Regions from separate parts of the Paraburkholderia sp. PREW-6R genome, predicted to be linked through region 1. Evidence: riboswitches for the same ligand, from Rfam matches in the RefSeq annotation. Region 1 holds a riboswitch; each other region holds the start of a gene.
What was found. A riboswitch is a leader RNA that binds a small molecule or an ion and turns the genes downstream of it on or off. The one in region 1 is predicted to bind cobalamin.

Region 1 (7,725 bases):
GCTGCCGATACTCACGGGCTCGGCACCCGTGCGCCTGTCTGCCTCGCGGGCCATTCGGCGGGCGGCCAGCTGAGCGCGTTGTATCGCGCGCACGAGTCGGTGGTTCACGCACTGCCGGTCAGCGCGCTCGTCGATCTCGAACCGATCGCAATGTCGTGGCTAAACGACAAGCTCCAGCTCACGCCGCAAGAGATCGCAGCGTACAGCCCGATGCGACACAGCGGCCACGGCGTGCCCATGACGATCGCCGTGGGTACCGCGGAGTTGCCCGAACTCGTCCGGCATTCGCAGGAGTATGCGGCGGCGTGCGAGCGGGCGGGTGAGCAGGTGCGATTCGTGCCGCTTGCCGGCCGCAATCACTTCACGATACTCGACGATCTCGCCGAGCCCGACGGCGTGCAGATGCGCGCGGTCATGGCCGCGATGCAGCGGTGATGCGCGCCGTTCCGGTTCACGGGTACCAGCGTGGCGTGTAGATCCACTCCGCGCCTGGCAGGTGTTCGGCGCTGTCGGCTTCACCCGCTTCGGCGGTGCCTTCGGAACCGCTTGCGCGGCGGGGAAAAGCGCGCGTGGTCGACGATCCGACGATCAACATGGTCCGCATGTCCACATCCGACGAGCGCAATTCGCCGAGCGTCATGGTGCGTAATGTGGCGCCGGGCCGGTCGATATCCCGGCCGATCACTACGCGCGTCGACGGGCTGCGATATTCGCGCACGATGTCCAGCGCCTTGTCGAGTTGCCACGGACGGGCGCGCGAAATCGGGTTGTAGAACGCCATCACGAGATCGGCTTGTGCGGCATGCCGCAGGCGGGTTTCGATGATCGTCCACGGCTTCAGGTTGTCCGATAGCGACAGCATGCAGAAGTCGTGGCCGAGCGGCGCGCCGGCCTGGGCAGCAGTGGCGAACGCGGCCGACACGCCGGGCACGATCGTCAGCTCGACTGCGGCCCAGTCGGCATTGTGCGACGTTTCGAGCGCTTCGAGCACGGCGGCGGCCATCGCGAACACGCCCGGATCGCCTGATGAGACCATCACCACCGCTCGTCCTTCGCTCGCCAGCTCGAACGCATGGCGCGCGCGTTGCATTTCCTCGCGATTGTCCGTGCCATGCACGCGTTGACCGGCGCGCAGCGCGCCGGCCATCCGGACATAGGTTTCGTAGCCGAGAATGTCGGTGGCGTCGTCTAGTGCGCGGCGCGCGGCGGGCACCATCAGCTCCGCACTGCCAGGGCCGAGGCCGATCACCGTCAGACGGCCGCGCGCGCGGCCGATGGTGTCGGCGTCCAGCGCCAATGTCGCCAGCGCGAGAGTGGTGCCTCGATCGGCGTCGCTCGGCAGCGTTTTGTACGGGACGCGCAGAGCGGCGTGCAGCAGGCCATCAGTCAGGCCGCGAGTCTGGCTGTCAGTCAGGCCATGAGTCTGACCTCCAATCAGGCCGCGAGTCAGGCCATGAGTCTGTCCGTCAGTCCGGCCATGAGGCACGCCGTGAAGCCGCGCGGCGTCGTCGGAATGTGCGGTAATGAAGCGCAGTGGCACGCCGAGCTCCGCTGCGGCATGCGCGAGCGCGGCGTCCGTCATGCGCGACGATGGCGCGAGCAGCGCGGCAAGTGACTGCGCGGCAAGTCCGTGCGCAGCCAGTTCTTCGCGTACGCGAGCGGCGATCCCGTCGCCGGCAGGCCCAGGCGACGCCACCTCCGCCACTACACAGCGCGGATGAATCACCAGTTCATCCCGACTTCCGTCCCACGCACGCGGCGTCACACGAATCGCGAGCCGCGCCGTCTCCGAGCAAGGCAGTTGCGCATTGTCCAGCCACGGCGCATCACCCTCGACACGTGTTTTCTCCCCCGCGAGCAGATCCGACACGAAGCGCTTGCCCTGTCCGATATCCGCAAGCACATAACCATCGGGCGGGTTGAGCACGCAAGTGCCGAAGCGCAGTTCGCCGCTCGTCGTGATGCCAGGAGAAACGGCGAGCGCAGAAGCAATCTTGCGCGCCATCACGTTCACGCCGGCCAGACCGCCAAGCAGCGGCACGACCGCGCTGCCGTCTTCGGCAACGGCGAGCACCGGCGGTTCGACACCCTTGTCCGACAGCAGCGGCGCAACGCACCGGATCACGATGCCCGCGGCGCACAACGCGACGATCGGCGTGCCGCGCGCGTACAGATCGCGCAGATGCACACCCAGCTCGCGATAGCCCACGTCCGCTTCCACTCGCCCCTCGAGCGCGTGCACGTCGCTGCCCTCGAAGAGCGCCTGAATGCGCCGCGCGGTGGGCAGCGCGCCCGCGCCGAGAATCACGATAGCGGGTGGCGTCAGCCTTGCCATTTTTCCCCCGGCACGACGAGCAGCGAGAAATACGGCGATGCCATCGGATCGACTTCGGCCAGCGGCACGATGCGCTGATTGCCCATCGTCGCGCGTTCAACATAGAGCGCGCGACGATCGAGGCCGAGTTCGCCGAGCACACGCCGGACCTTGTCGAAATTGCGCCCGAGTTTCATCACGACGGCGGCGTCGGCATCCGCGAGGCGGCGGCGCAATTCGTGTTCGGGCAGCACGCCCGACAGCACCGACAGGCTCTGGTTGCGATACACGAGCGGCGCGCCGAGCACGGCCGCACCGCCGAGCATCGAGCACACGCCCGGCACGACCTCGCTTTCGTAGCGCGCCGCGAGCCGGTCGTGGAGGTACATGTACGAGCCGTAGAAAAACGGATCGCCTTCGCAGATCACCGCGACGTCGCGGCCCGCGTCGAGATGGGTGGCGACCACTTGCGCGGCCGTGTCATAGAAGTCCGCAATGATCGCTTCATACGACAGCGGCGGCTCCAGCGCCTCGGTCGTGACCGGGTACACCATGGGCAAGTGCTGCTGCGCGTCGTGCAAATGCGTTTCGATGATGCTGAACGCGTTGCCTTTCTTGCCCTTCGCGACGAAATAACCCACCACGTGTGCCGCTTTCAAGAGGCGCAGCGCTTTTAACGTGATGAGTTCCGGGTCGCCGGGGCCGACGCCGAGTCCGAACAATCGTCCTTGCGCCGCCATTTACTCGACCTCCGTCGCCAGCGCGTTCACGGCCGCCGCGGCCATCGCGCTTCCGCCGCGCCGCCCGTGCACCACCACGTAAGGCACGCCAACGCGGTTTTCGGCAAGCGCCGCTTTCGATTCGGCCGCGCCCACGAAACCCACCGGAAAGCCTAGAACGAGCGCGGGTTGCGGCGCGCCGGCCTCGAGCATGTCGAGCAGATGGAAGAGTGCGGTCGGCGCATTGCCGATCACGACGACGCTGCCCGCGAGATGCGGCCGCCAGAGTTCGAGTGCGGCGGCCGAGCGCGTATTGCCGATCTCGCGTGCCAGTGACGGCACACTGTCGTGCATGAGCGTGCAGATCACTTCGTTTTTTGCGCGCAGACGCGCGCGAGTGACGCCTTGCGCGACCATGCCGGCGTCGCACAGAATTGGCGCGCCCCGCGCAAGTGCCGCGCGGCCTGCCGTACCGGCGCCGGCCGAGAAAGCAAGATCGTCGACGACGTCGACCATGCCGCACGCGTGAATGACGCGCACCGCGAGTTTTTCGAGGTCGGCTGGAATGCGGGAAAGCTCGGCTTCCGCGCGGATGATCGCGAACGATCGACGATAGATTTCCTGACCGTCGCGAATGTATTCAGACATCGGGGGCACTCCGGGCCAGTTGATTGAGCAGGCTCGCCGCCTGGTCGATCGTCAGTCGGTGCGCGACGCACTCGCCGAAACCCGGCTGGGCGTCGCGTCGATAAAGGTCGTAAAGGCCGGGCGCGACCGCAAGCAACGTGTACGGCGCGCAGTGCGCGGCGGCGCACGAACGCAGGCAACCGCTCAGGTGCACGTCCACATCGGGCGGCAGGCGCTCGGCGAGTTGCAGCGCGTCGGCTTTCGTGTCGGCCAGGCCCTTTGCACAGCCGCTCGAACCCGTGCACGCAATCAGGCGGGCGAGGGGCTGTGCGCGCTCGCGCGCGAGGCCGAGCGCATCGAATTCGTCGAGCACGGCTGGCACGTGGTGCCCGGCGATATCGGTGAGTAGCACGCTTTGCCAGGGCGTAACGTGCAGCGTCGCGTTGCCTTGCCGTTGCGCGAGCACGGCAAGCCGCTGGAGGCTTGCGGCGTCGAGCCGGCCAAGCGGTACTTGCGCGCCCGCATGCCACAGGTGCGGCGTGTGCTGTCGGTGCGCGCCTAAGCGCAGCGTAGCGTCGGCGGCTGCCGTGCCGCGCCAGTTCGCGAGGGAAGCGTCGCGCGTGAGCGGAAAGTCCAGGTACGTTTGCGCGTGCCGCAAGATCGTGTCGACGGCGCGCACGGCGAGCAGGTCGCGCATGCGGGTCGCGTCGGCGTCGGCGAGGTCGACGAACGTCAGCAGCAACGCACGCGCAAGCGCGGGGACCTGCGACGGCAGCACGGCGGCGAGCGCCGGAGCCGCGTGCTGCGCCGCGCCCGTCTGCAAGCGTGGTGCACACCCCGCCAGCCCGAACACGAAGCGCACGCCGTCACGCGTCGCTGTTGCCGCAAACCACACGTCATGTGGATGATCGACCCGCACGAGGCGTTCGCCGCCGTCCAGCATCAATGCGAACTTTGGCGACAGCGCGGCGAACCGCGTTTCGCCTTGCAGCAGCGCGAGCAGCTCGGCGCAAATGGGGCGAGTGTCGATCAGCGCAGCCGGATCGCGCCCGGCCAGCGGGCTGATCATCACATTGCGCACGTCGTCCGCCGCTGCACTGGCCGGGTCGATCGGACCGAGCCCCGCGCCGATCAACGCGGCGCTCAACGCTGCTTCATGCCCGCTTCGCACGCCGCGCACCTGCAGATTGGCGCGATTGGTCAGCTCGATGACGCCGCTGCCGTGCAGCGCGCTGCTGCCGGCGATGGCCGAAGCCTGGGCTGCCGTCAATTCGCCGCCGGGCAGTCGGATCCGGCAGATGCCGCCGTCGCGCGCGGCGACGATGCGCAGCAGCCCCGGACACGCCGAGGGCCGCAGCGTGGCAACCGCGTCGGACAAAACGGAGGAGAGCGTGGCTCGATTCAAGACGGACACCGGAGTTAGCGTCGCGCGACGGCCCGAGCAAGCCGCCCGCGAGGCGGCTGTGGCTTCGGCATCGGTACACCCCGCCCGACGTTGGTTGGCACGAACAGTCTCGCCGGCAGGTCTCCTGGCTCGCAGGTCATGGTCCGCCGCAGCCTTCCCAGTCCTGCCGAGGCGGCAGGACCAGTGGCACGCGGAGCAGGCGGACTCGCTGCATACAGTTGCGGGGGCAGCCACAGTAACGCTGTGTTCCCTCTTCGGCCCCGAAGGGCACCGGCGGCTGTATTATGCCTTTTTTCGAACAGCACAACGAGGCTGGACGCTTTGATCAGCGTGGCTCAGCGCAACTTTTGAAGACACAGAACGAGGATGGATGCATGCCGGCATGGCTGACCGTGGTGGGCATCGGCGACGACGGTTTCGCCGGCCTCGGACGACCCGCGCGGCGCGCTTTGCTGCAAGCGTCGGTAGTGTATGGCGGCGAACGTCATCTGGCGATGCTGCCCCGGCGGCTCGGCGCACGCCGCACGGCATGGCCGCGTCCGTTCGATCTCGCGCCGTTGCTCGCCGAGCGGGGCGGCGCGGTGTGCGTGCTGGCGAGCGGCGACCCGATGCTGTTCGGCGTCGGCGCGACGCTTGCGCGCCAGTTGCCCGCTGAGGAGCTGCGCGTGCTGCCTGCGCCGTCGTCGCTGTCGCTGGCGGCGGCGAGGCTTGGCTGGCCTTTACAGGATGTCGCCACGGTCTCGCTGGTCGGACGTCCGCTGCCGGCGCTCAATGCGCATCTGCACGATGGTGCGCGCGTTTTCGTGTTGAGCGCCGACGGGCGCACGCCCGCCGCGCTCGCCGAACTGCTCAACACACGCGGCTTCGGCGCGACGCGAATGATCGTGCTCGAACACCTGGGCGGGGACGACGAACGGCGCATCGACGGCCGCGCGGATCAGTGGCCGGCGGGCGAGGTCGCGGCGCTCAATCTGATCGCGCTCGAATGCCGCGCCACGAACGGCGGCCCGCGTCTGCCGCTGACCTGCGGCCTGCCCGACGACGCGTTCCGTCACGACGGCCAGTTGACCAAACGCGACGTGCGCGCCATCACCATTGCACGCCTCGCGCCGACGCCCGGCGAACTCCTGTGGGACGTGGGCGCGGGCAGCGGCTCGATCGGCATCGAGTGGATGCGCGCGCATCCCACGTGTCGGGCGATCGCGGTCGAAGCGCACGCGGAACGGCAGCGCTTCATCGAACATAATCGCGATGCGCTGGGTGTGCCTGGCCTGCAACTCGTCGCGGGGCGCGCACCCGACGCGCTCGCCGGTTTGCCCACGCCGGACGCAGTATTCGTGGGCGGTGGCGCGACGGTGCCGGGCGTGCTGGACACGTGCTGGGCGTCGTTGCGCGACGGCGGCCGGCTCGTCGCGAATGCGGTGACGTTGCAGGGCGAGGCGGTGCTCGCCGCATGGCGCGAGCGTCACGGCGGCACGCTGACACGCATTGCGCTGGCCGATGCACAGCCGCTCGGCGGCTTCGACACATGGCGCCAGGCGCTGCCGATCACGCTGCTCGATGTCGTGAAAACGGCGGCCGATGCGTCGCGCGCGAGCTAGGCGGAGCCGGCCCATGACGCGAATCCTGCTGCTCGGCGGCACCGGCGATGCGCTCCTGATCGCGCGTCAGCTCGGCGCTGCGCACGTGTACAGCCTGGCCGGCCTCGGCAAGGTGCCGGACGATCTCGTGTGCACGGTGCGTGTGGGCGGATTCGGCGGCAGCGAGGGCATGGCGCGCTATATCGAGGCTGAGCGGATCGGCCTCGTGGTCGACGCAACGCACCCGTACGCCGCGCGAATCAGCGCGAACGCCGTGCAGGCGAGCCGCGCGGCGCGCGTGCCATGCTGGGCGCTGCGCCGGCCCGGCTGGCAAGCGGGAGCGGGCGACGACTGGCGCATGGTCGGCGGCTGGCCGGAGCTGATCGGGCAGCTCGCGCCATTTCGCCGACCTCTATTTACGCTGGGGCGCGAACCGCTTGCGCATCTGGACGACATCCCCGCGCATCAGTTCTGGACCGTGCGCTGTCTCGAGTCTGACGCAACGCATGCGCGCGCGCGGATTCTGGCGACACGCGGTCCCTTTACGCTGGAAGGCGAGCGCGCGCTCTTTGAAGCCAACGCTTTCGACGTGGTGGTCAGCAAGAATAGCGGCGGCAACGCGACGGAAGCGAAACTCGTTGTGGCGCGCGAGCGCGGCCTGCCTGTAGTGATGCTGCGTCGTCCGGTGCTGCCGCCGGTCGATCGCGAATTCGAGCATGTTGCCGATCTGCTTGCCGTGTTGCCCGACGCGTTGCAAGCGTCGCAGGCGTCGCAAGCGCTACAGCCAACCCAAACGTTGCAGGCGCGGCAGGCGCGCACGACCGGCGCGTGACTCAATGCATGATCTGGAGTGTTGAATGACGGTGTTTTTTATCGGCGCGGGTCCCGGCGATCCGGAACTCATCACGGTCAAAGGGCAGCGCCTCGTGCGCAGTTGTCCGGTGATCCTGTACGCGGGCTCGCTCGTGCCGTCCGCGGTGCTCGAAGGCCATAGCGCCGCCCAGGTGGTCAATACCGCGGAGCTCGATCTCGACCAGATCGTGGCGCTGCTCGAAGCGGCGCACGCGAAAGGCCAGCACG
Region 2 (7,725 bases), 1.0 Mb from region 1:
AGCGGACATGGGCACAGTCTCCAGGTAGCGGTTCGGGCACGAAAACGTCATCACTATGAACCGCACTTTGCCTTGTTTGTGAAGTTCGTGCGGCCTCGCGGTAATCGATGCGCGCGCTGCGCCTGAAGAATGGCGCAGCAAGAGTCGGGGTGTGAGACACGGCGCACGTCTCTACACTGGGGGCATCGCACAATCAGGGTTTATGGAGACGCTTGATGACTACGGTTGCCACACAAGACGCGCCGGCGGTTGCGCAGCGCGTGGCTGAGATCGACTGGTTCCACGCCGAAGACGAACTGAACAGCTACGGCTGTGCAGTGCTCCCAACGCTGCTACGCGCCGACGAATGCGACACGCTCGCCGCCCTCTATCCATGCGATACGCTGTACCGCAGCCGCGTGGTGATGGCGCGGCACGGCTTTGGCCGCGGCGAGTACAAGTACTTTGCCTATCCGCTGCCGCCGCTGATTGCGGACCTACGCGGCGCGCTCTATCCGCATCTCGCGCCGATCGCGAATCGCTGGAACGAGGTGATGGGGATTGACATCCGCTATCCGGCGACGCACGAGGCGTTCATCGCGCGCTGCCACGCTGCTGGGCAGACACGCCCAACGCCGCTGATCCTCCAGTACGCCACTGACGATTACAACTGTCTGCATCAGGATCTGTATGGCGAGCACGTGTTTCCACTACAGGTCGCGATTTTGCTGTCCGAGCCGGGCAAGGACTTCACCGGCGGCGAATTCGTCATGACGGGGCAGCGTCCGCGGATGCAGTCGCGCACCGAGGTCGTGCCGCTTGGCAAGGGCGACGCAGTGGTGTTCGCCGTGCATCAACGGCCGGTGCAGGGCACGCGCGGACCTTACCGCGTGACTATGCGGCACGGCGTAAGCCGGCTGCGTTCCGGCCACCGGCACACCGTCGGCGTGATTTTTCATGACGCGACGTGACGCGTTTCTCAAATCGCAATGTGCTCAGTGCTGACGCGCCACGATGGCCTAAAGCCTGATGCCTGAGGCCTGATGCCTGATGCCTGATGCCTGATGCCTGATGCCTATAAGGCTAATGCCCGGTGCCGAGGCTTGGGGCTTGGTGCCTGATGCCGACCCAAGCCCGATGCCAGCCTGGTACACGACACCGTTGAGCGCGGCCTGATGCCCGTTGCACGGCTGAAATCCGCTCCGCCCTCTGCTGCATCGCCGCAAAAATTGGGACAAGGCTAATTTTGACCCGGTATCATCCGGGAAAACCCGAACCCGCCGGAGACGCTGCGCCACCCTTGCAGCACCCTCGGCGTGTCTGTTCGTTGTGTTATCGCCCGTCGTCGGACGGTGCGTTCAGCCGGTGATCCCGGCGCGAACGCACAGCTCGACGATATGAAGGTGGCGGGCCAGCGCCCGCCCTGCCGCGATCGGCCAAAAGCCGGTGGCGGCCATTTTGCCTGGACATCATCGATCATGATTGCTGCCGCGTTTTCGCGCGTCACCGACCGCCTGCTGGTTACCGACCCAGGCCTCGTGCGTCTTCATAACGCCCTACGCGTTGCACTTGCCGTGTTGCTGACCGGCATGGTCACGATTGCGTGGGCCGTCTCCCGTCATCAGCCCGTCACGCTCGTCGCTCCTGCGATCCTGTTCGCCATGGTCGCGCCGTTGTTCGTGCGCGAAGCGAAGCGCCGCGCATGGTTCACCACGCTCGTGTGCCTCTACGCCTGCGCGTGCGCGTGCTTCGCCGCGGCGAGTCTGCTTAGCCGCAACGCGCTGTCCGGCGATGCGGGCTTTCTGGTCGTGATGTTCGTCGGCATGTTGTGCCAGGCGTGCGGGCCGCGAGCGCTCGGTTGCGCAATGCTCGGCGTGGTGTGCTTCTACCTCGGCCTGTATCTGCATCCTGCCGCGACGCATCTCGCGCAAGCGCTGCTTCTGTCCGTCGTCGGGCCGGCCATGGTCGCGCTGGTCGGCCGTGTGCTCGTACCGGCGCGTGCCGCTGTCAGTCTCCGGCTTGCCGTGCATACGGTGACGCTGCGTGCGTCGCGCGTGTTGCAATCGCCAAACGCCGCGCATCTGTCTGCGCTGAATGAAGCGGCGCTTTCGCTCGAGGAGCAACTCGCGCTCCTCAATCATCCCAAAACCGACACGATTCGTGAGCGGATCGTCGAAGTGGAAGTCGCCGCGGGGCAGCATGCGTTCGCGTCATCGCCGGCAAACAGCGGCGCGCAAGCGACGACGGACGCATTGCGACACGCGATTGCGCGGCTAGCAAAGATGGCGTACCGGCGCGACATGCAACGAGCGCTGTCGGGTGCCGAGGCGAACAGCGTCGCGCTCACCGCAGCGCAGCGTCTCGCCGATCTGCGCGGCAAGCTGTGCTGGCTGCCCGCAACGCGCGCCACGACGGCCGCGTTTCTTGCGATGCTGATTGGCCACTCGCTCTCTCCCGAACGCTGGTTCTGGGCCGTGATCACAACCTTTGTGGTCTTTCTCGGTACGCGGTCGCGCGCGGATACGGTCTATCGCGGCGCGCAGCGAATGGCAGGCACCGTGGGCGGCGCACTGGTCAGCGTGTTGCTGGTTGCGCCGCTGCACGATTCGCCGCTTCTGCTCGTGGCTGCCATGGTGCTGTGCGTCTTCGGGTGGGCCTACTTCATCCTGAGCGCGTACGCGCCCGGCGTGTTTTTTATCACCGTGCTGGTCGGGCTCGTGTACGGCGAGTTGGGCTTTGCGATGGGGCCGCTCGTCGAATTGCGGATCGAAGAAGTGCTGGTGGGCTGCGTCGTGTCGTTCGCCGTGGCAATCCTGATGATGCCGCTCGCGACGACCCGCCACGTCGAGACGCGCCTTGGCGCGGTGCTCGCTGCATTGCGCGACGTGGTGCGGCTCGCGGGATCGACGGAGCACGCGCAAGTCTCCGGCACCGATACCCACACCGACACCAGGCCTGCCATGCGCAGGCTCGATCGCAGCTGGCACGATTTGCGACTTGCGTTGCGGCCGCTGCAGACGCAGCGCGTGGTGGTGTGGAATCCGGACGTGGAGCTCGCGACAGGGTCGCTGCTGTGCTGTCTGCACTGGGCGCGAGTGCTGAGCGATCCGACGCGGCGCGAAGCACCTGGCGAAGTTCGCGCGCTCAACGCTGCGGCGGTGAGCGCTGCACACAGGAAACCGATCGTGGCGCGACTGGATGCGCTGATTGCGCGCTATAGCGGCGTGGTTGCAGCGTCCGGGCTCGACGCGTCCTCGAGTTCGACCGCGACCGCACTCGATGCCGATGCCGTCAAGGCACCTGCGCTCGCGCAACTGGATGGCGCAGTCGCGCAGTTGTTCGAGCGGCTCACGCAGCCGGTGGGACCGCGCCGGCGGATGTGGCTTGGGTGGGGTGTGCGAGGAAAGGGTGTTTGACCCAGCGTTTTGACGGAGGTTGAGTTACCCACAGAAATTGTCCATAAACCTGGACAACCCACCCACAACCGTCCCAACTACTTGACGCCAAAGCGTTCATCGACGGTGCGCAACGAACGCGACGCCCCAGTGAGGCGCCGCGTCACACCCGTCAACCCGAAGCCCGCATCACACCGACCGCGCCACCTCACGTCTCGCGCTCAGCGTGGCGCGTTGCGCGCGCTCGACCAGCGCACCGAACAGCAGACCGATGGTCGTCCACATGATGACCTGCATGCCGATCGCCGCCACGCGGAATTTCCACAGCAGCACCGCCGGGAAAGCCTCCGGCACTTCGTTGATCGCCGGCATCGACAGCTGCACGGCTGCAATGATCACGACGAACACCAGACCCGCGATGATGGAGCCGTTCCACAAGCCGAATTGCGCCGCCAGAGGCCGACGCACCTTGAGCGAGAACACCATCGCCGCAACCGATATCGCGATCATCAGGAAGAAAAGCCCGGTACGGGCGCCGATCGTATCGGGGTCCCCGACGGAAGGCGGATTCGCCGGATACTTGATGTTCGGCACAATCACCAGCGTAACGAACGCCCCTATCGCGAGCCACGCGGACAACGCACGCGCGCCGAGCACGCCCACTCGGCCATACGCATACGCGAACACCAGCGAGAACAGCCCGCCGAACGCGGCGCCGTACGTGACCACACCCGTGAGCAAGCCGATCCCGCGCTGCGTGTCGCGGCTGACGAGTTCGGGTTCGGGCGCTTCGCCCCTCGCGGCATCGGCCTTCGCTTCGAATGCAATGGCCTGATTGACCTGCGGTTCGCCGACCAGTCTGGCGAACGCGAACGTAAGTAGCCCCGCGGCGATGCCAGCGAGCATCCCGCGTACCAACAATTTACCCACCATGTCGTTCTGCTCCGTTAGTGGCAAGGAAAGCCGAGCAGATGGCGGCCGTCGTGCACGAACTCATGCACGTACATGCCAGGCACCAGTGACGTGGCGCCCTCTTCCGCACCCACGAAATAGAGGGCGAGCAACATCAGCAAACCGCCAAATACGATCCATGGCAGCAGTTCGCGCAGTGGAATCGGTGTGGGCTGAGCAACGGGTTGAGTGGCGGGATCGAAAACAGCGTCGTTCATGACGGACATCTCCTGGGGTAGCGCGCCCCGATAGTCGATTAAAAGGGAACCGTGCGAAGCTCAGGTCTGGCTTCCGGCCGGGGCGAACGCTGGGTTCGACTCTCGATGCCGGTTACAGTGGCGCGACCGCGCCGGGCTCTCACCGGCTTCCGCGCTTCGCAGCGCCGTTATTCTACGCGCTAAACTTCGACGCCCGGCAACCTCACGCGCGTGGTCCCGCGCCGCGCGCCAGCGTTGTATTTCATGGAATCGCCCAGAATGGACACACGGCTCCTGCTGATCAGCCATGCCTCGACCGCCGCCATGCGCGCCGCCCGCTTTCCCGCCGACGACCCGCTCGACGCCCGCGGCCTCGCCGAAGCCCAAACCGCGCGCGCCCGTCTTCCGATTCCGGACGACGCAGCAGCGCGCGTGAGCCCTGCTATTTGCGCGCGCGAAACTGCTGCAGCACTGCGCCTCTCCGCCACGGTCGACGCCGCGCTGGAGGATCTCGGCTACGGTCACTGGCAAGGGCGGCGCCTCGTCGATCTCAGCGCCGAGACGCCGCAAGAACTCGCCGCATGGACACGCGATCCTGACGCCAGAGCGCCCGGCGGCGAGTCGTTCAGCGAACTCGTCGTGCGGATCGGGCACTGGCTCGACGCGGTGGAAAGCGTGTTCGAACAGACGCCCTCTGTTGTCGCGGTCACGCATGCAGCGGTGATTCGCGCGGCCATCGTCCATACGCTTGGAGCGTCGCCGGGCGTCTTCTCGCGTATTGAAATCGCACCGCTGTCGCTCGTTGAATTACGCCGCTCGCGGCGCGGCTGGACATGGTGGCCCGCCGGGCAGTGAACGACCGGGAGCCGTCGTACTCGTCCGCCTCGCTTACTTGCCCGATATCACCAGCCGCAACTTGTTCGACCCGGTGGGCGTCAACGTGATGTCAGTCCGCTTGCCCTTCGCGCCGAGATAAAAGTGCTGACGTCCCGGCGAATTCTGGTCGTGCGTCGCTTCGGGCAGACAGGACGCAACGTCGGCGGCGACGGCTTGCAGTGCGTCCGCGTTCGACCCCGCGTCGTGATGCGGTGTCCACGTACACTGGTAGCTGCCGCGGCTGGCCGCGCATTGCGCATCGTCGCCATAGGGCTGAGCGACGCCCTTGCCGTCATCCGGCGTCAGTGAAGCGAGGCCGCCCGGCGCGGCCGCGACAATGTGTTTGAGCGATGCGCACGGGCTAGGCGCATCGTCGGCATACGTGTTGAACGGCAGCAGAGCGGCGAAGGAGGCAGCGGCGAGCGCGGCTGTGGAAAGTCGGATTGTTTTCATGTTGGCGCGGTCCTTTCATTTTCGATTGTGGGATCACGAACGACATGAAACGCGGTAGCACGCGTTATGCCCATATTGCGCCGGTCACGGCGCTACCGGTCAGCCGTCACCCGCCCGTCCCGGCTGTCACGCCGAAGAGCGCGGCCAGCCCTTCCGGCGACGCGAATATGCCCTTCGCGTCGTGCCCGACACCCTCGATCACGAACGTGCGATGCGCGTTCAGACCTCCGGGATGCCGCGCTCGCATATAGCGAGCGTAAGCGAGCCCGCGCGCAAGCCGATGCGCGCCTTGCGCCTGTGCCGCGCACGAACGGTCGAGCGCCGGATGCTGCGGGTCACAATCCGCCCCGCCCAGCAACACCGTCACGTCGCGCTGCGTATAGCGCGATTCCAGCGTGCCGGCGGACACCCCGTCCTCGCGGCGCGCGTAGGCGGGCAGATCGTCGAGCCCATACTTCCAGCGATTGAAACCGGCACACGCCGCCTCGTCGAAGGTCACGAAGTCGCCCTCGGGTCCGGTGGGCCGCTTCGCATCGAAATACACATACGACGATGGATTGGCCACGACATAACGCATCCCGATGCCGCGCGCAGCGAGCCGCGCGTCGTCGCGTGCGAGCACCGCGTAACGCTGCACGACCTGCGCGCCGCCCGAATGTCCCGCGATCACCACTTCACTTAACGAAGCAAACTGCTCACGCGATGCGAGCGTTTGCACGATCGCGTCGAGCACGTCGAAAGAACTGAGCGGCACCGGCCCCTCTGCATTCTCGCCGCCCATCCAGCTTGTCCATTCCCAATGCAACGTGGACGACGGCAACGCGTGCGCGTCCAGATCGGCGGTCGCGAGAAACTGTGGGACGATCAGCAGCGTGTCGGCCGGCTGACCGCCGGCGAGTGCGCAAGCGCGCTGCGCGAGTTCATAGTAAGTGTCGCCGTTGCGCAGTCGTCCATGAATCAGGATGACCGCGCGACGCACATCGAGCGTCGGCGCAAGCCAGTCACCGTTGGAAAATACCGGCACGGTGCCGCTGCCGGCTGGCGTCGTCACACTCAAATGCCGGCTGGCGACAACCGCGACCGGGCTCTCGTTCGGTGCGCGTTCGTCATCTGTGGTCAAAGGCTGGGTCATGCTGAAGACTCGTCGTTTTATACAAGGCGTCGGCGGTTCAATGCGTCAGCGAACGCGCGGCCGCTCGCCGCGGCTCGCGCCCGGAACGGGTGAAATACACCATCGCAAGCGACACGAAGCCGGCAAAGATCAGATAGAACGCGGGCGTCAAACTGCTGCCCGACAACTTCGTCAAACCCGTGATGGTGAGCGGCGCCATGCCGCCAAACAGCGTCACCGCGATGTTGTACGACAGCGCCACACCGGCTGAACGGCTACGTACCGGAAACAGCGTCGCCAGCATGCCCGGATGCGCGCCCGACATGGCCGCGAGAAACACGGTCGCGATCATCTGCGCAATAAAGAGGTGACCCGGCGTCGGCTGGGTCACCACGAAGTGATAAAGCGGATACACGCACACCATCCACGCAATGACGATCGGATAAAACAGACGGTACGCACCGAACCGGTCGGCGAGCTTGCCGGACAGCGGAAACAGGAACAGGTTGAGCACGCCCGAGACGAACGCGCCTAGCAACGCGGTAGACAGCGGCAGATGCAATTGCCGCTCCACGTACACCGACAGATAGGAATGCCATACATAATTGGTCGCCGCGCCGACGATGATCACGCCCATCGCGCAGATCGCCGCATCGCCGTTCTCACGGAAGAACTGGCGAATGGTCACGGGCGGCGGCCTGTCCTTATGATCGAGCAGACGCTCGAATTCCGGCGACTCCGCCACGCGATGACGGATATAAAA
Region 3 (7,725 bases), 330 kb from region 1:
AGTGCGCCGAAGGTCTGCGCCATCGACTTCGCCGAGATCACCGCGAGCACCGGTATGCCGAATCTCGCGGCGAGATCGGCGCTGCTCGGCGTGCCGTCGAAAAGACCCATCACGCCTTCGATCAGGATCAGATCGGCCTCGGCCGCCGCCTGCGCGAGCAGCGTGCGGCACGCGGTTTCACCAACCATCCACAGATCGAGCGACAGCACCGGCTCACCGCTTGCCTGCGCGAGAATCATCGGATCGAGAAAATCGGGGCCGGTCTTGAAGACGCGCACACGCCGTCCCAACCGACGGTGATAGCGCGCGAGCCCCGCCGTGATCGTGGTCTTGCCCTGACCCGATGCGGGCGCGCTGATGAAGAGCGCGGGGCACGCATGCGGCGCAATCGCAGTGACGGCGGACATGATTCAGAACTCCACGCCGCGCTGCGCCTTCACGCCCTGCTCGCGATACGGGTGCTTGACGATGCGCATTTCAGTGACGAGGTCGGCGGCTTCGATCAGCGCGTCCGGCGCGTGGCGGCCGGTTACGACGACGTGCAGCATCGGCGCACGCGCGTTGATCACGGCGAGCACTTCGTCGAGCGGCAGGTATTCGTACTTGAGCACGGTGTTCAGTTCGTCGAGGATCACCATCTGGTAATCGCCGCTTTCGATCATGCGCCGCGCCTCGTCCCAGCCCTTGCGCGCCGTGGCGATGTCGGCGTCGCGATTCTGCGTGTTCCAGGTGTAGCCGTCGCCCATCGTGACGAAATCGCAATGAGCGATTGCGCCGAGAAAGTCGCGCTCGGACGTGTGCAGCGCGCCCTTGATGAACTGCACGACGCCGAGCCGCATCCCGTGGCCGAGCACACGCACGGCCATGCCGAACGCGGCGGTGGTCTTGCCCTTGCCGGTGCCGGTATTGACGATCAGCAGACCCTTTTCGACGGTGGCGGCAGCCTGCTTCTTTTCGTGGCCCTCGCGCCGGCGCTCGGTCATGCGTTGATGGGATTCTGGATCGGTTTTCATGAAAGGTCCTGATGCCGGGTGTCGTGATGTAAGGAGGCGGGCGGGGCGCTGTCGCGGATCGACGCGATGGCCACGGTCACGCCGTCGAGCGCCAGCTTGCGAACCACGAGGCCCGCAGCGGCTTCGCTGGATGGCGCAGCCGCCGCCAGCAACGCGCACGGTTCGCACACTCCGTCCACGCCGACGTGTTTGCGTACGGCCGCAGAAGGGTTGTCGAGAGCGATCGCCGCGATCTGCTCGCTCGTGAAGCATCGCAGCGGCAAAGCATGCTGTTCGCAGAAAGCGAGCAGGCCGGGCTCGCGGGCTTTGGCGCTAAGGGAGGCGACCACGCCGATCTGCCCGAACGCGCGGGGACCGAGCGCGGCGCGCACCGCGCGCTCGATTTGAGCCGACGTGCTGCCCGAGCGGCAGCCGATGCCCACGCTCAGCGTTTTCATGGCTCACCTGCCGGGCCGCTCACTGCACCGGCGTCCGGCGCGGGCGCGGCTAGTATCGCATTCGTCTCGACGGTAGCCACGGCCCGCGCCAACGCAAGCGACACCACACCGCCGATCACCACGATCGCGGGCGACCCCAATGCGGCCTGCGAAACCGCATCGGCGAAGTCGGCGAGCGGCGCGACCACATGCCGCTGCTGCGGCCGCGTCGCCGATTCGATCGCCGCGCACGGCGTGTCGCCGCGCAGGCCGGCTGCTCGCAGCGCGGCAACGATATCGTCGAGCCGCCGCATGCCCATGTAGATCACCAGCGTCATGCGGGTGGCGACGAGCGCGGCCCAGTCCGGTTCCTCGCTGCCTGCGCCGTGCCCGGTCACGAACACCACGCCTTGTGCGTGATCTCGGTGCGTGACGGGAATGCCGATCGCCGCGGGCGCCGCGATGCCTGCCGTAATGCCGTTGATGACCTGGACTTCAATGCCCGCTTCGTGCAGCGCCTGCTGTTCCTCGCCGCCGCGGCCGAATACGAACGGATCGCCGCCCTTCAGACGCGCGACGCTGCGCCCGGCCCGCACATGCTCCAGCATCTGCGCGACGATGCCCGCCTGCGGCGTGGACGGATGGCCGCCGCGTTTGCCGACATACACGACGAGCGCGTCGGCGCGCGCGAACTGCAGCACGTCCGGATTCACCAGATCGTCGACGAGCACCACGTCGGCTTGCGCGAGCGCGCGGGTTGCCTTCAGCGTCATCAGTTCGACGTCGCCGGGGCCCGCGCCGATCAGCCAGGCGCGGCTCATCGCGGCATGCATGGCACGGGCCATGCAACCGTCGATGCAGCGACGCAACGCGACATGGAGAAGCCGGGACGGTTCTGGGCCGGCAGCGTGGAATCTGGAGTCAGGCGCGGGGTCATGCAATCAGACAGGTTTGCACACGACGATGAACGCAAACGAAAAATGCCCACCGTCACTTGTCTCATGACGAATCACTAGGCAAACGGCTGCGCCGCGTCGTGCTTCAAGCGCCTTCGCATCCGTCCCTCGCGGATTCCGGCGTCGGGCGGCGTGGTGGACACGATGAACGAGGCCGCCGCCTGCGCGTCTGGCCGGTATCCGGGCTGGCGGCCTCACGCGCTTTGCCTTCCCGTCCGCAATCGTTGCAATGTGCCGGACAGTGGCTTCTGAAACGCATGTGCGGCGCGGCCCGATGAGCGCTGCGCCGCTGGTCGCTTACCGTTGCGGGGACAGCACAGGTTGAGCGCATGAGCGCGCTGCCTGTTTCCCGTTTAACTGCACACGCGAACGCATGTGCGGGCACCAAACGCGCGCATACGATAGCACAGGAAGGCCCGTCCGATAAGCCTTCGCGGGGCCGAGCTTCCTTGACGGCGCGGGACTGGCGGCCTACACTCGCACGCACTTTGGTGCTCGTGTGCGCGTTCGTGCGCATGCAGTTAAACGGGAAACAGGGTGCCCGCCTTCCGGTTAGGGTCAACCTGTGCTGCCCCCGCAACGGTAAGCGAAAAGCGGTGTCTGGAACGTTCGTCCAGCGCCGCGGAGCCGGCTTCGATGTCTACGCGCAAGGCCGCGTCGGCATATCACCACTGGGCGAGAAACCACTCGTCCGGGAAGGGGAAGCGGCGCTTTCGCCAGCCCGGATACCGGCCAGAGCAAGCAGAACGAACGCCGCGGGGATGCGGCGTCGCGTTCATGACCTCATTGCCGTTTTCTGTTTCCTGGCTGTCGCGGTAACGCCGTTCGGCGCGCACCTGCTACGCCTATGGATGGACCTCACATGCAAACTCAGCTGCGCAAGATTCCCGTCACCGTCGTCACCGGCTTCCTCGGCAGCGGCAAGACCACGCTGTTGCGGCACATTCTTCAGCATGCGGGCGGCAAGCGCATTGCGGTGATCGTCAACGAGTTCGGCGAGCTCGGTATCGACGGTGAAATCCTCAAGGGTTGCGGGATCGGCTGCGATGAAGACGGCGTCGAAACCGAAGGCCAACTGTACGAACTCGCGAACGGCTGCCTGTGCTGCACCGTGCAGGAAGAGTTCTTCCCGGTGATGGAGCGGCTCGTCGAGCGGCGCGACCAGATCGACCACGTGCTGATCGAAACGTCCGGCCTCGCGTTGCCCAAGCCGCTCGTGCAGGCGTTCAACTGGCCGCAGATCAGGAACAGCTTTACCGTCGACGCGGTGATCACGGTCGTCGACGGTCCGGCTGCCGCAAGCGGGCAGTTCGCGGACAACCCGGTCGCGGTAGACGCACAGCGCAAAGCCGACCCGAATCTCGACCACGAATCGCCACTGCATGAACTTTTCGAAGACCAGTTGTCCGCGGCGGATCTGGTGATCCTGAACAAGACGGACCTGCTCGACGACGCGCGCCTAAGCGCGGTGGAGACGCTGATTCGCGAGGACATTCCGCCGCAGGTGAAGATCGTGCGCGCCCACATGGGTCAGCTCGATCTGCATGCGCTGCTGGGTCTCGAAGCGGCGTCGGAGGAAACGATCCACCTGCGCCACGACCATCACGGTTCGGCTGAAGACGCCGACCATCATCACGATGAATTCGACTCGGTGGTCGTGCATGCGCACGCGCCGTCGCGCGAGGCGGTGATCGCGGCGTTGCAATCGCTCGTGGAGAGCAGCACGATTTATCGCGTGAAGGGCTTCGCCGCGCTGCCGGGTGCGCCGATGCGGCTCGTGATTCAAGGCGTGGGCCGCCGCTTCGACAGCTATTTCGACCGGCGCTGGCAGGCAGGCGAACTCGACGCGTCGGCGCAAAGCCGTTTCGTGCTGATCGGTGAAGACCTCGATCAGTCGGCGCTGCAGCGCGCGTTCGAAGCGGCGCTGGGCGCGCCGTCGAACGTCAGCGCGCAGCAGGCCTGAACACACGCGCAAGGGCTCGCCATGCATCTGCTGCGCACCACGCCGGGCGGTTTTGTCGACGATACGCAAGGCGTGATCCGGATCGATCAGCAGCCGGCCGCGATCGTGGTGCTCAGTTCCGCCGACACCACGCTCTCGCTGCTCGCGAGCGTGGTCCCGCGACTCGGCAACGGCTTTCCGAGCGTGCGGCTCGCGAACGTCACGTACTTGCGGCAGCCGGCGTCCGTCGATTTTTATGTCGAAGACGTGCTGCAGCACGCGCGTGTCGTCGTGGTCGATCATCTCGGCGGCGAAGCGTACTGGCCTTACGGCATCGAACAGGTGGTCGCGCTCGCGCAGCGCAAACAGCAGACGCTCGCGATGTTTTCCGGCGACTTGCAGGAAGACCCGAACCTGCTCGCGCGCAGCACCGCAAGCGCCGACCTCTGTCATCAGCTATGGCGCTATTTGCGCGAGGGCGGTTCACAAAACGCGGAGGCGTTTTTACGCTGCATCGCGCATCGCACGTTCGGCTGGGGACATGAGCCCGCGCCGCCGCGCGTGCTGCCGGCCGCGACGCTCTATCATCCCGCGCACGACACGCCCACGATCGCCGACTGGCAGGCGCGCTGGCAGCACGGCGCGCCCGTCGCGGCGATCCTCTTTTACAAGGCGCATTTGCAGGCGGCCAATACCGCGGTGTTCGATGCACTGATCGACGCGCTCGAAGCGCAACGCGTTAATCCGCTGCCGATCGCGATTACGTCGCTGAAAGATGCGATGAGCCGCGACGTGGTGCAAACGCTCTGCGAGCAGCACGGCGTTTCGCTCGTGCTGAACACGACGGCATTCGCCGCGTCCGCGATCGACGACCCCGACCCGCTCGCACTCGCTGGCGACGCGCCGGTGTTGCAGGTGATTCTGAGCGGCGGCAATCGCGAAGACTGGTTAAAGGACAATCAGGGCCTCAATTCGCGCGACATCGCCATGCATATCGCGCTGCCCGAGGTGGACGGCCGCATCATCACGCGCGCGATCAGTTTCAAAGGCCTCGCTTACCGATGTCCGCACACGCAGGTGGATGTGGTGCGTTATCAGCCGGATCATGAACGTGTGACGTTCATCGCAGAGTTGAGCCGCCGCTGGTGCCGCCTGCGGACTGCGCAGCATGCAGATAAGAGGCTCGCGCTGATTCTCGCCAACTATCCGATGAGCGAAGGCCGCATCGGCAATGGCGTGGGGCTCGATACGCCGGCGTCGGTAGTCGGCATTCTTTCGATGCTGCGCGACGAAGGCTATCGCGTCGCCGATCTGCCTGCGAACGGCGACGCGTTGCTGGCGAAACTCACCAAAGGCGTGACCAACGACCCGGTCGTGCGGGATTTACGGCCCGCGCTGCAGAGTTTTGCGCTCGACGACTATCTGCTGCACTTCAATGCGTTGCCCGCCGACGTGCGCGAGGCGCTGAACGCGCGCTGGGGCGCACCGGAGCACGATCCGACGCTGCGGCGCGGTCGCTTCATGATCGCGGGCTGGCGCTGCGGGCAGGTGTTCGTCGGCATTCAGCCCTCGCGTTCGCGCGGCGAGCGCGATTATGCGAGTTATCACGACGCCGAACTCGTACCTCCGCATGCCTATCTCGCGTTCTATTTCTGGCTGCGTCACCAGTTCGGTATCGACGCGGTCGTGCATGTCGGCAAGCACGGCAATCTCGAATGGCTGCCGGGCAAGAGCGTCGCGTTGAGCGGCGCGTGCTGGCCCGACCTGATCCTCGGGCCAATGCCGCATCTCTATCCGTTCATCGTCAACGATCCGGGCGAAGGCAGTCAGGCGAAGCGGCGTGCGCAGGCGGTGATCATTGATCACCTGATGCCGCCGCTCACGCGCGCCGAAAGTTACGGGCCGCTGCAGGATCTCGAACGTCAGGTCGACGAATACTATGAAGCGTTGATGGTCGATCCGCGTCGCTCGAAACTGCTGCGGCGGTCGATTCTGTCGACCATCGTCGAGCACCGCTTGCACGAGGAACTGAGTGTCGCCGAACCGGACGGCGAGGACGACGAAAACGCGTTGCTCACACGCGTGGACGCATGGCTTTGCGAGTTGAAAGAAGCGCAGATTCGCGACGGCCTGCACACGTTCGGGCAGTCGCCGGCGGGTGTGCAGCGGCGCGATACGTTGCTTGCGTTGGGACGTTTTCCGGTCGGAGACGGGCAACGCGGCAATGCCGGGCTCGTCGATGCGCTGGCGCGCGACCTGAAGATCGATCATTACTTCGATCCGCTGTCGGTGGACTGGTCGGCGACATGGGAGGGCCCGCATCCCGACGTGTTGCTGCGTGTGAGCGACGCGCCGTGGCGGCATGCCGGTGACACGCGCGAACGTCTGGAACTGTTGGCGGCGCAACTGCTGCGCGGCGTATGCAACGATGATTCGCCGGCGGCGACCGTTCCCGTGGCCGCCGCCGGGAACTTCCCACAAGCCGGACAGGTGATCGAGCGTCTGCGCAACGATGTATTGCCGCGTCTGGACGCATGCGGCCCGCAGGAAATGCGCAATCTGAAACGCGGCCTCGAAGGGCGCTTTGTTCCGCCCGGACCTAGCGGCTCGCCTTCGCGTGGCAGACCCGACGTGCTGCCCACCGGGCGCAACTTTTATTCGGTCGATACGCGCGCGATTCCGACCCAGGCCGCGTGGTCGCTCGGGTTGAAGTCCGCGCAACAACTGATTGAACGGCATCTGCAGGACAAGGGCGACTATCCGCGCGCGATCGGCCTCTCGGTCTGGGGCACCGCGACGATGCGAACCGGCGGCGACGATATCGCACAGGCGCTCGCGCTGCTCGGCGTGCGGCCTAAATGGGCGCCTGGCAGTCACCGCGTGACGGACTTCGAGATCATGCCGATCGAGGCGTTCGATCGTCCGCGTATCGACGTGACGTTGCGCGTGTCCGGCTTTTTCCGCGATGCGTTCGCCAATGTAATGCATCTGTTCGACGCCGCCGTGCAGGCCGTCGCCGAACTGGACGAACCCGAAGCGCTCAATCCGATCCGCGCGCGCGTGCAGCGTGAGCGTGACGCGCTGATCGCGCGCGGCATGGACGCCGCCGAAGCACGCAGGCAAGCCGGCTTTCGGGTGTTCAGCGCGCGGCCCGGATCGTATGGCGCGGGTTTGCAGGACATGATCGACTCGCAGCAGTGGCAGTCCGACGCCGATCTCGCGGACGCGTATCAGGCCTGGGGTGGTTATGCGTACACGCAAAAGCGCGCGGGCGAGGACGCGCGCCACGCATTCGGCACGCGTCTGGCAGCCATGGACGTGGTGCTGCAGAATCAGGACAACCGCGAACACGACGTGCTCGATTCGAACGACTACTACCAGTTCCAGGGCGGCATGGT
Region 4 (7,725 bases), on a different replicon from region 1:
AGGGCGCCTCGGCAATTTCATCAACGGCGAGTTGTGGGGCCGCGTAACCGAGCCGTCTGCGCCGTGGGCCATGCTGTTCCCAGGCGCCGCGCCCGACGACGCCGCGTGGCTCGCCGCGCATCCGCAACTGGCCGCGCAATGGCACCTGAACGAAGTGTTCGCGCAATACCATATGCTGCCGCGTCATCCGTCGGAGCTCTATGAGATCGCGCTCGAAGGCGTTGCGCTCTTCTTCGTGCTGTTCTTTTTCTCGCGTAAGCCGAAGCCGTTGGGTGCGATTTCCGCCGTGTTCCTGATCGGCTATGGCCTCGCGCGCTTTACCGTGGAATTCGCACGCGAGCCCGACGATTTCCTCGGGCTCCTCGCGATGGGCCTCTCGATGGGTCAATGGCTTTCGCTGCCAATGATCCTCGTGGGCATCGCGTTGTTGGTGTGGTCGTATCGCCGCGCCGGTCGCGAACGGACGCACGCTGTCAGCGCGGGCTGAACGCGCGGCGCTACAGCGGCTTTCGCTTAGCGCTTCAGTCGTGCTTCTTGCTGCCCGCCGCTCACGGGTGGTCGAATGAAAACGCCACGGCATGCCGTGGCGTTTTCGTTTCCTTTTCAGGCGGCGCTGCGCATCGAGCGCGACACGCGCATTACTTCATCTGTACCGAGCCGGACACGTTGACCGTCACCGTGGACGTGCCGCCTTCGATCGGCACCGGCGCCGACACTTTCGCATCCGCGCCCATGGCTCGCGCGCTCATCATCATCACGGGGCGCGGCATCGATCCATTGTGGCCGACGTTGACCTCGCGAATCGAATAGCCGCTGTAGCCGAAGGCCTGCGCCGCCGCCGACGCCTGCTCGCGGAACGACCGGATGGCTTCGCCGGTGAGCTTCTGTTCGGCGGCGCGCTGTGCGTCGGGCGACAACGAGAATTGCACATTGCCGACCTGCATGGTCGATGCCATTTGTCCGGCGAGCTTCGACGCCGTAGCGAAGTCGTGCGATTCGAGCACGATCTCCGTGCGGCCGCGCCATGCGGAGATGTGCCCGTCACGATCCGTTGACGGATAGATCGAGAACGACCCCGTGCGCGCCGTGACACCGCTCACGCCTTTGGCTTTCTGCAGCGCCGCGTCGGCACGTTGATTGAGCGTGGACGTCAGCGCGGATGGGTCACTCGCCTCCTGCTCGTAGAAGAGCGTGATGTCGACCACGTCTTGCGGCACGTCCGCGCTTGCCTGCGCATTCAGCGACAACACGCCCGCAGGCTGATATTGCGCGACGCTCTGCGCACGCGCGACGACCGGCGTTAGCACGAGCGCCGCCGGTGCGGCGCAAGCGAGCGCGAAAGCGAGTGCACGTGCAGTGTTTTTCGTCATTGTTAAACCCCTTGCTTGAACAGGTTGTGCACGACCGGGAGAGGCGCGACGCAGGAGCGTCACGTTATCAGTCCCGGTTTCAGCGTCCGTTAGGCGGTTGTAACCTTCGCTTGGTTCCCTGAGTCGACGCGCGGCTCAGCTTTGACTGTAGGCGTTAAGCTCGCGGATGCGCCCAATATGCGATTGGAATGAGACCAGAAGACAAGCGGAATCAAACCGGAATGCAGCGGGGATCAGATCAGCCGTTTGGTAATGAAGCGCCATTCGGCTTCGGTCACCGGCGTGATGGAAAGACGATTGCCTTTGGCGAGCACGCGCATGTCCTTCAACTCCTCGTGCTCGCGCAACGCGGCGAGCGGTATCAGCGGAATCTTCTTCTTGAAGACGACGTCGACGAGCAGCCAGCGCGGCGTTTCCTGGGACGACTTCGGGTCGTAATACGGACTCTTCCTGTCGAACTGCGTGGGATCGGGATAAGCCGTAGACGACACTTCGGCGATGCCCGCGATGCCCGGCTCGGGACAACTGGAGTGATAGAACAGAACGCCGTCGCCCACCTGCATCATGTCGCGCATGAAATTGCGCGCCTGGTAATTGCGTACGCCGGTCCAAGGCAACGTGCGATGCGGTGCGTTCGCCAGATGGTCGATGCTTGCTTCGTCCGGTTCGGACTTCATTAGCCAGTAGCGCATGAATCGAAGTGAACGTGAAGAGTTGGATGAAACCTGGAGATGCGGAGCCCAAAGAAAAACGGCACCGGACGTGTGTCCGATGCCGTTCTTGATAAGGTCCCCGCCTTAGCCGCTAGGCCGGCATCCTGAACCGGAGGTTCAGAATTGGTCGCAGTTAGCAGCACTTCGGGTACATCAGACAGAGTGACGCGCACACCCGTGCTACAAATTTCCGCAACCGTGCACATGGCATTGGTTCAAGGAATATATGACCTTGGCGAACCAGGCAGGGAAGCTAAACCGATGAAGCTATAAGCCATTGAAGCAACAACCATTCAACCAGCACTACAAGGAAACCGCGACTCACCGCATACCACTTACTGCATGCTGTACTGCTGAATCACTGTCCCCAGCTGTTCGTTCATTTGATGCATTGTACGCCGGATTTCTTCAGCGGGAAATGCTTCTCCATGTCGCACGCTCGACTGCAGCCTAAGCAGTTCCGATGCCAGCGACAGCGCAGCCATGACGGCAATGCGATCCGTGCCGCGCACATTGCTGTTATTGCGAATCTTCGACATTTCGGCGTCGACGCGCGCCACTGCTTCAAGCAATGCCCCTTCCGTTTCCGCCGAGCACGCGAGGCGATAGGGCACGTCGAGAATCGACACTTCGATCTGCTTCGTGGTCATGCATTTTCTCCGTGGCGGGTCACGTCGCTTTGCGTTTCGACTTCCTGCTGCGCGGGCTCGAGCAGATCGAGCTGGCTGTCCGGCTCGCTTTGCGTGCGACCGCGCGGCAGCTTCTCGAGAATGGCGTTCAGGCGTACCTGAGCGTCGTCGATTTTCGCGGACAGGGCGTCGCGTTCCGCTTGCAACGCGTCGCGCTCGTCGCGCAGCGCTGCAAGTTCCGTGCGCGTGGCCTCGACCTCGGCGCGCGATTGCGCAAGCTGCTCTTCGAGCGCGATTCGCGCTTCATTGTGGCGCTGGCTGATCGCAATCAGCTGGCCGATATTCTGTGAAAGTGTTTCGAGTTCGGTGAGCATCTGCTGCGTCCTCTAAAGACATCGCATTTTAGCGCGGAATATTGCAGGTTCCGACATTTGTCTCGTTTCGAGACGTAACAACGTCGCTTTATGCGGGCTTTTGTCGACCATATGATGAATAACGACTCCCGCGCCAGAACAGGAACCTGCCTCTTTGAAGAACAGGTTGGCGGGAGCCGACGATTCTTGACGAGCCCCAAGGCCACTCATAAACTGGCCGCACTTTGGTGCCCGCGCGCGCTTCTCGACAGTGCGTGCAGTTAAACGGGAAGCAGGGCGCGTAGTCACGATGCGCCAACCTGCGCTGCCCCCGCAACGGTAAGCGACCGCATTCTCGATGCAGATCGATTCTGAACGCATGTTCGAAGCTGAACGTGCGAGTGTGCCACTGCGCGTCCTGCGTGGGAAGGCGGAGTCGATAAGTCGCCAGCCCGGATACCGGCCAAAGGGAGAGGGACGTCCCACGCAAACGTTGAATGCAAGGGGGTCGCCTCGTTACGCATCGGCCTGCGGGGAAGCGGGCCGTGCACGCTATCCACAGGAATGTCATCCAATGTTGTCCCCCATCGCTCGCGCGGCGCTTGTCGCCTTCGCGGGTCTGCCGTATGCCGTGCATGCTCAGGCTGCCGCTTCTTCTTCCACTTCGTCTTCTTCTTCTGCTCTCGCCGCGGGTGAAGCCAGCAGCGCCAGTGACGCCGGCGGCGCGAGCACCGCAGACTCTGCTTCCGCCGATTCATCCGCCACGCTGCTGTCGCCGGTGGTGGTGACGGCGGCTCGCTCGCCGCAAGCACTTGCCGATACGATTGCGCAGACCACGCTGTTCGATCGGCAGGATATCGCCGATACCACCGCAACCGATCTTCCCGGCTTGCTGCAGCTCGCGCCGGGCGCGCAAATCTCTCGCACAGGCGCACCGGGTTCGACGGCAAGCCTCTCCCTGCGCGGTGCGTCGTCCACGCAGTCGCTCGTGCTGATCGACGGCGTGCGGGTCGACTCGGTGAGCCTCGGTGCGTCGCAGATCGCGTTGATTCCGCTCGATCAGGTCGACCACGTCGAAGTGGTGAACGGCAACGTATCCGCGTTGTACGGCTCCGGCGCGATAGGCGGCGTCGTGCAGGTGTTCACGAAGGACGGCGGAGATCACCCGCCGCGCTTCAATTTTTCCGTCGGCTACGGCAGCTATCACACGCAGACGCAGCAGGCCGGGGTGAACGGCGCGCTCGATAAGGACGGCAATACGACCTTCAGCCTGTCACTGGCGCGCTCGAAGGACGACGGCTTCTCGTCGATCGATCCGCGCGAAGCGCCCGGCGCGAATCCGAACGCGAACGGCTATCTGAACGAGAGCATCTCGGCCTCGCTGCGGCACAGGTTCGACGCGAAGTGGGACGCGGGCATCACGTATTTCCAGTCCAACGGTAACGACAGCTACGACAACGCGTACGGAGCGCCCACCGATCTGAACAACCTGTACAGCAAAGTGCGGCAGATGTCGGTGTTTGCGAACGGCAAGCTGACAGACTGGTGGACCACGCACTTCATCGTCTCCGAGGGCGACGACCGCAGCGTGTCAGATACGAATGGTCTCTATAACGGCCGCTTCGACACGGACAACCGGCAGTACACCTGGCAGAACGATTTTGCGCTGGCCGCGCAGCAGAAACTGCAGGCCGGCTACGAGCATCTCGATCAGAGTCTGGATTCGGATACGTTCGCAGCGCCGAACCGTCACGTGGATTCGGGCTTCGTCGGCTACTCGGGACGCTTTGGCCGCAACCAGATCCAGGCGAACGTGCGGCGCGACCAGTATTCCGATTTTGGTGGGGCGAACAGTTACTATCTCGGCTACGGCTTCGACATCACGAACCAGTGGAAGGCAACCGCAAGCTATTCCGATGCGTTTCGCGCGCCGAGCTTCGACGATCTGTACTATCCGTACAGTGGCAATCCGTCGATTCAACCGGAACGCAGCCATTCGATCGAAGCGGCGCTGCAGTATGCGTCGAATGCGTTGGGCGTGATGCGCTTGAGCGCGTTCCAGACGCGCTACTCGAATCTGATCGACTACCCGCAGGTTTCGCCCGGTGTTTATCTGGCCGAGAACGTCGGCCATGCGAAGGTGCAGGGACTCGAAGGATCGTGGAGCGGACACGTCGGCAAGACGGACGTGCGTGCTTCTTTTACGATGCAAAACCCCGTCGACCTCGATAACGACATCGACCTTGTGCGGCGTGCGCGGCGCTTCGGATCGCTCGCGCTGAATCGCAGCATCGCGGGGTGGCGGGTCGGCGGCGAGTGGATCGTGAGCGGCCCGAGCAACGACAGCAGCGGCAAGCTCGGCGGCTATAACGTAGTGAATCTGTCCGCGCGCTACAACATCACGAAGGCGTGGTACGTGGCGGCGCAAATCCAGAATCTGTTGAACAAGGACTATGAGACGGCCTACTCGTATCACTCGCCGAAGCGCGGTGCGTATGTCACGGTTGGCTGGCAACAGCAGTGACGGGGGCGCCGCGCCGGGGCTGCGCGAATGAACCGGCGCCCAGGCCCGATGCCCGCCGGGCGACTCACACGCCCGGCCGGCACCGCGCGTCCGGCGCCGTTGCGCGTGATGACCGCACGGCGCGCCGCAACGATCTGGCTCGCGTTGGCGTTGGTCGCGCTCGTCGTGCTGGTGGCGTCGCTCGCGCTCGGCAGTGTGCCGCTCGCGCCGTCGCATGTATTCGCGGCGCTGATGCCGTCCTCCGCGTCGCCTGGCAGCGCGAACGATCTCGCCGTGGAAATCGTCCGCACGCTGCGACTGCCTCGCGCCATCGCCGGCTTTGCATGCGGTGCGCTGCTGGCTCTCGCCGGCGCGTTGCTTCAGGTGCTGCTGCGCAATCCGCTTGCTGAGCCCTATGTACTGGGCGTCTCGGGCGGCGCGGCGACCTTCGCGCTCGTCGCGATGATCGCGGGCAGCACGTGGTGGATCGTCGACGCCAGCGCGTTCTGCGGCGCTTTCGTGTCGATCCTGCTCGTCCTCGGTCTGGCGCGCCGCGAGTTGTGGCGAGGTGAACCGCAGGACGCGTCGCCACGTTTGCTGCTCACCGGCGCGGTGGTCGCAGCCGGTTGGGGGGCGCTCATCACGTTGCTGCTCAACCTCGCACCCGATAACCGTCTGCGCGGCATGCTCTTCTGGCTGACCGGCGACCTCAATGGCGGCGCCATGCCGTGGACAGCGCTCGTCGCGCTCGTCGTCGTGCTGATCGTGATCGTCCCCGCTGCGCCGCGGCTGAACGTGCTGCTGCGCGGCGACGCCGCCGCGCAGGCGCTAGGTGTCGCGGTCACGCCGTTGCGCCTGCGCGTGTATCTGGTTGCGTCGCTCGCGGCTGCCGCCGCCGTGACGACGGCGGGCACCATCGGCTTTGTCGGGTTGGTGGTGCCGCACATGCTGCGGCTTGCGTTCGGCAACGATCAACGCATGCTGCTGCCCGCCGCGGCGCTAGGCGGCGGCGTTGCGGTGATGGGCGCCGATCTGCTCGCACGCACCGTCGTCGCACCGGCGCAATTGCCGGTTGGCGTGATCACGTCGATCATCGGCGTGCCGGTATTTCTCTGGATGCTGCTGCGCACCCGCCGATGATCGACGCTCCTCACATCAAGAGTGGACAAAGCGGCAATGGCGCGAGTCATGCCGCGCTCAGCGCGCAACGTCTAACGCTGCAAGCAGGCGAGCGGATGCTGCTCGACACGTTCACACATACCTTTCACACAGGTGAAATCTGGTGCGTCGCGGGGCCGAACGGCGCGGGCAAGACGACGCTGCTGTCCACGCTCGCGGGTTTGCGGGCGCCGTCGGCGGGGCAGGTCGAACTGGACGGCGTGCGCGTCGGCGACTGGCAAGCGTTGCCGCTGGCCCAGCGCCGCGCGTTGATGCCGCAAAGCACGCCCGATGCGTTCAGCGCCAGCGTGCTCGACATCGTGCTGCTGAACCGCTTTCCGCATCTGGGCGGCTGGGGCTGGGAACGCGAGGCTGACCGTGAGACTGCGTATGCCGCGCTGGACCTGCTGGGGCTTGCGCCGTTGGCCGCGCGTGACGTGCTGTCGCTCTCGGGCGGCGAGCGTCAACGCGTGGCGCTCGCGGCCGTGCTGTGCCAGCAGGCGCCGTTGCTGCTGCTCGATGAACCGCTGTCGCACCTGGACCTGCACCATCAGATCGGCTGCCTCGACGCGCTGCACGCGTGGGTCCGCGAACCGGGGCGCACCGTGCTGTTCTCGTGCCATGACCTGAATCTGGCGCGGCGCTTCGCCACGCATGCGCTCCTGCTCGACGGCCAGGGCCACGCGTTCGCCGGCGCCGTGCGCGACGTGTTGACGCCCGAGCTGACGAGCCGCACATTCGGCTATCCGATGGTGCTGATTCGCGACGGCGCGCACGAAGCGCTGATTCCCGCGCTGCGTCCCAATCATGAATCGGCTTCCAGTTATGATTTTCCGGCCGGCTGACCGGTCGACCGAAACAACTCTCTCTTCCCAAACGCTTATGACCGTCACGTCACGTCTGCCCGGATTACCCGAAGTCGAACCGCTCGATCAAACGTTGCGCGCAGACCTGCAACACATCATCGACACCAAGACCAAGCCGCCTGGCAGTCTGGGC

Region 2: linked by a shared signal. The riboswitch ahead of AAGS40_RS23620 (CbtB domain-containing protein) and the one ahead of cobG (precorrin-3B synthase) in region 1 are both predicted to bind cobalamin.
Region 3: linked by a shared signal. The riboswitch ahead of cobW (cobalamin biosynthesis protein CobW) and the one ahead of cobG (precorrin-3B synthase) in region 1 are both predicted to bind cobalamin.
Region 4: linked by a shared signal. The riboswitch ahead of AAGS40_RS03420 (TonB-dependent receptor) and the one ahead of cobG (precorrin-3B synthase) in region 1 are both predicted to bind cobalamin.

What each region holds. Positions count from the first base shown of each region.
Region 1 is NZ_CP155074.1:851,396-859,120, forward strand. Features, by position in the region: gene AAGS40_RS19025 (alpha/beta hydrolase) at 1-435, shown strand, start outside; gene cobJ (precorrin-3B C(17)-methyltransferase) at 452-2,335, opposite strand; gene AAGS40_RS19035 (precorrin-2 C(20)-methyltransferase) at 2,323-3,054, opposite strand; gene AAGS40_RS19040 (precorrin-8X methylmutase) at 3,055-3,681, opposite strand; gene cobG (precorrin-3B synthase) at 3,674-5,065, opposite strand; cobalamin riboswitch at 5,162-5,355, opposite strand; gene cbiE (precorrin-6y C5,15-methyltransferase (decarboxylating) subunit CbiE) at 5,440-6,666, shown strand; gene AAGS40_RS19055 (cobalt-precorrin-6A reductase) at 6,680-7,477, shown strand; gene cobM (precorrin-4 C(11)-methyltransferase) at 7,503-7,725, shown strand, end outside.
Region 2 is NZ_CP155074.1:1,872,434-1,880,158, forward strand. Features, by position in the region: gene AAGS40_RS23600 (MaoC family dehydratase N-terminal domain-containing protein) at 1-9, opposite strand, end outside; gene AAGS40_RS23605 (2OG-Fe(II) oxygenase) at 216-950, shown strand; gene AAGS40_RS23610 (FUSC family protein) at 1,458-3,395, shown strand; gene AAGS40_RS23615 (CbtA family protein) at 3,564-4,307, opposite strand; gene AAGS40_RS23620 (CbtB domain-containing protein) at 4,322-4,543, opposite strand; cobalamin riboswitch at 4,585-4,745, opposite strand; gene AAGS40_RS23625 (histidine phosphatase family protein) at 4,802-5,377, shown strand; gene AAGS40_RS23630 (hypothetical protein) at 5,411-5,851, opposite strand; gene AAGS40_RS23635 (alpha/beta hydrolase) at 5,958-6,983, opposite strand; gene AAGS40_RS23640 (MFS transporter) at 7,021-7,725, opposite strand, start outside.
Region 3 is NZ_CP155074.1:1,183,331-1,191,055, reverse strand. Features, by position in the region: gene AAGS40_RS20460 (cobyrinate a,c-diamide synthase) at 1-407, opposite strand, end outside; gene cobO (cob(I)yrinic acid a,c-diamide adenosyltransferase) at 411-1,013, opposite strand; gene AAGS40_RS20450 (cobalamin biosynthesis protein) at 1,010-1,450, opposite strand; gene cobA (uroporphyrinogen-III C-methyltransferase) at 1,447-2,250, opposite strand; cobalamin riboswitch at 2,539-2,789, opposite strand; cobalamin riboswitch at 2,858-3,137, shown strand; gene cobW (cobalamin biosynthesis protein CobW) at 3,248-4,348, shown strand; gene cobN (cobaltochelatase subunit CobN) at 4,370-7,725, shown strand, end outside.
Region 4 is NZ_CP155073.1:775,103-782,827, forward strand. Features, by position in the region: gene lgt (prolipoprotein diacylglyceryl transferase) at 1-487, shown strand, start outside; gene AAGS40_RS03395 (SIMPL domain-containing protein) at 639-1,370, opposite strand; gene AAGS40_RS03400 (EVE domain-containing protein) at 1,604-2,062, opposite strand; RNA gene ssrS (6S RNA) at 2,156-2,337, opposite strand; gene AAGS40_RS03410 (cell division protein ZapA) at 2,419-2,733, opposite strand; gene AAGS40_RS03415 (ATPase) at 2,730-3,086, opposite strand; cobalamin riboswitch at 3,295-3,548, shown strand; gene AAGS40_RS03420 (TonB-dependent receptor) at 3,640-5,589, shown strand; gene AAGS40_RS03425 (iron ABC transporter permease) at 5,638-6,708, shown strand; gene AAGS40_RS03430 (ABC transporter ATP-binding protein) at 6,705-7,571, shown strand; gene cobT (nicotinate-nucleotide--dimethylbenzimidazole phosphoribosyltransferase) at 7,609-7,725, shown strand, end outside.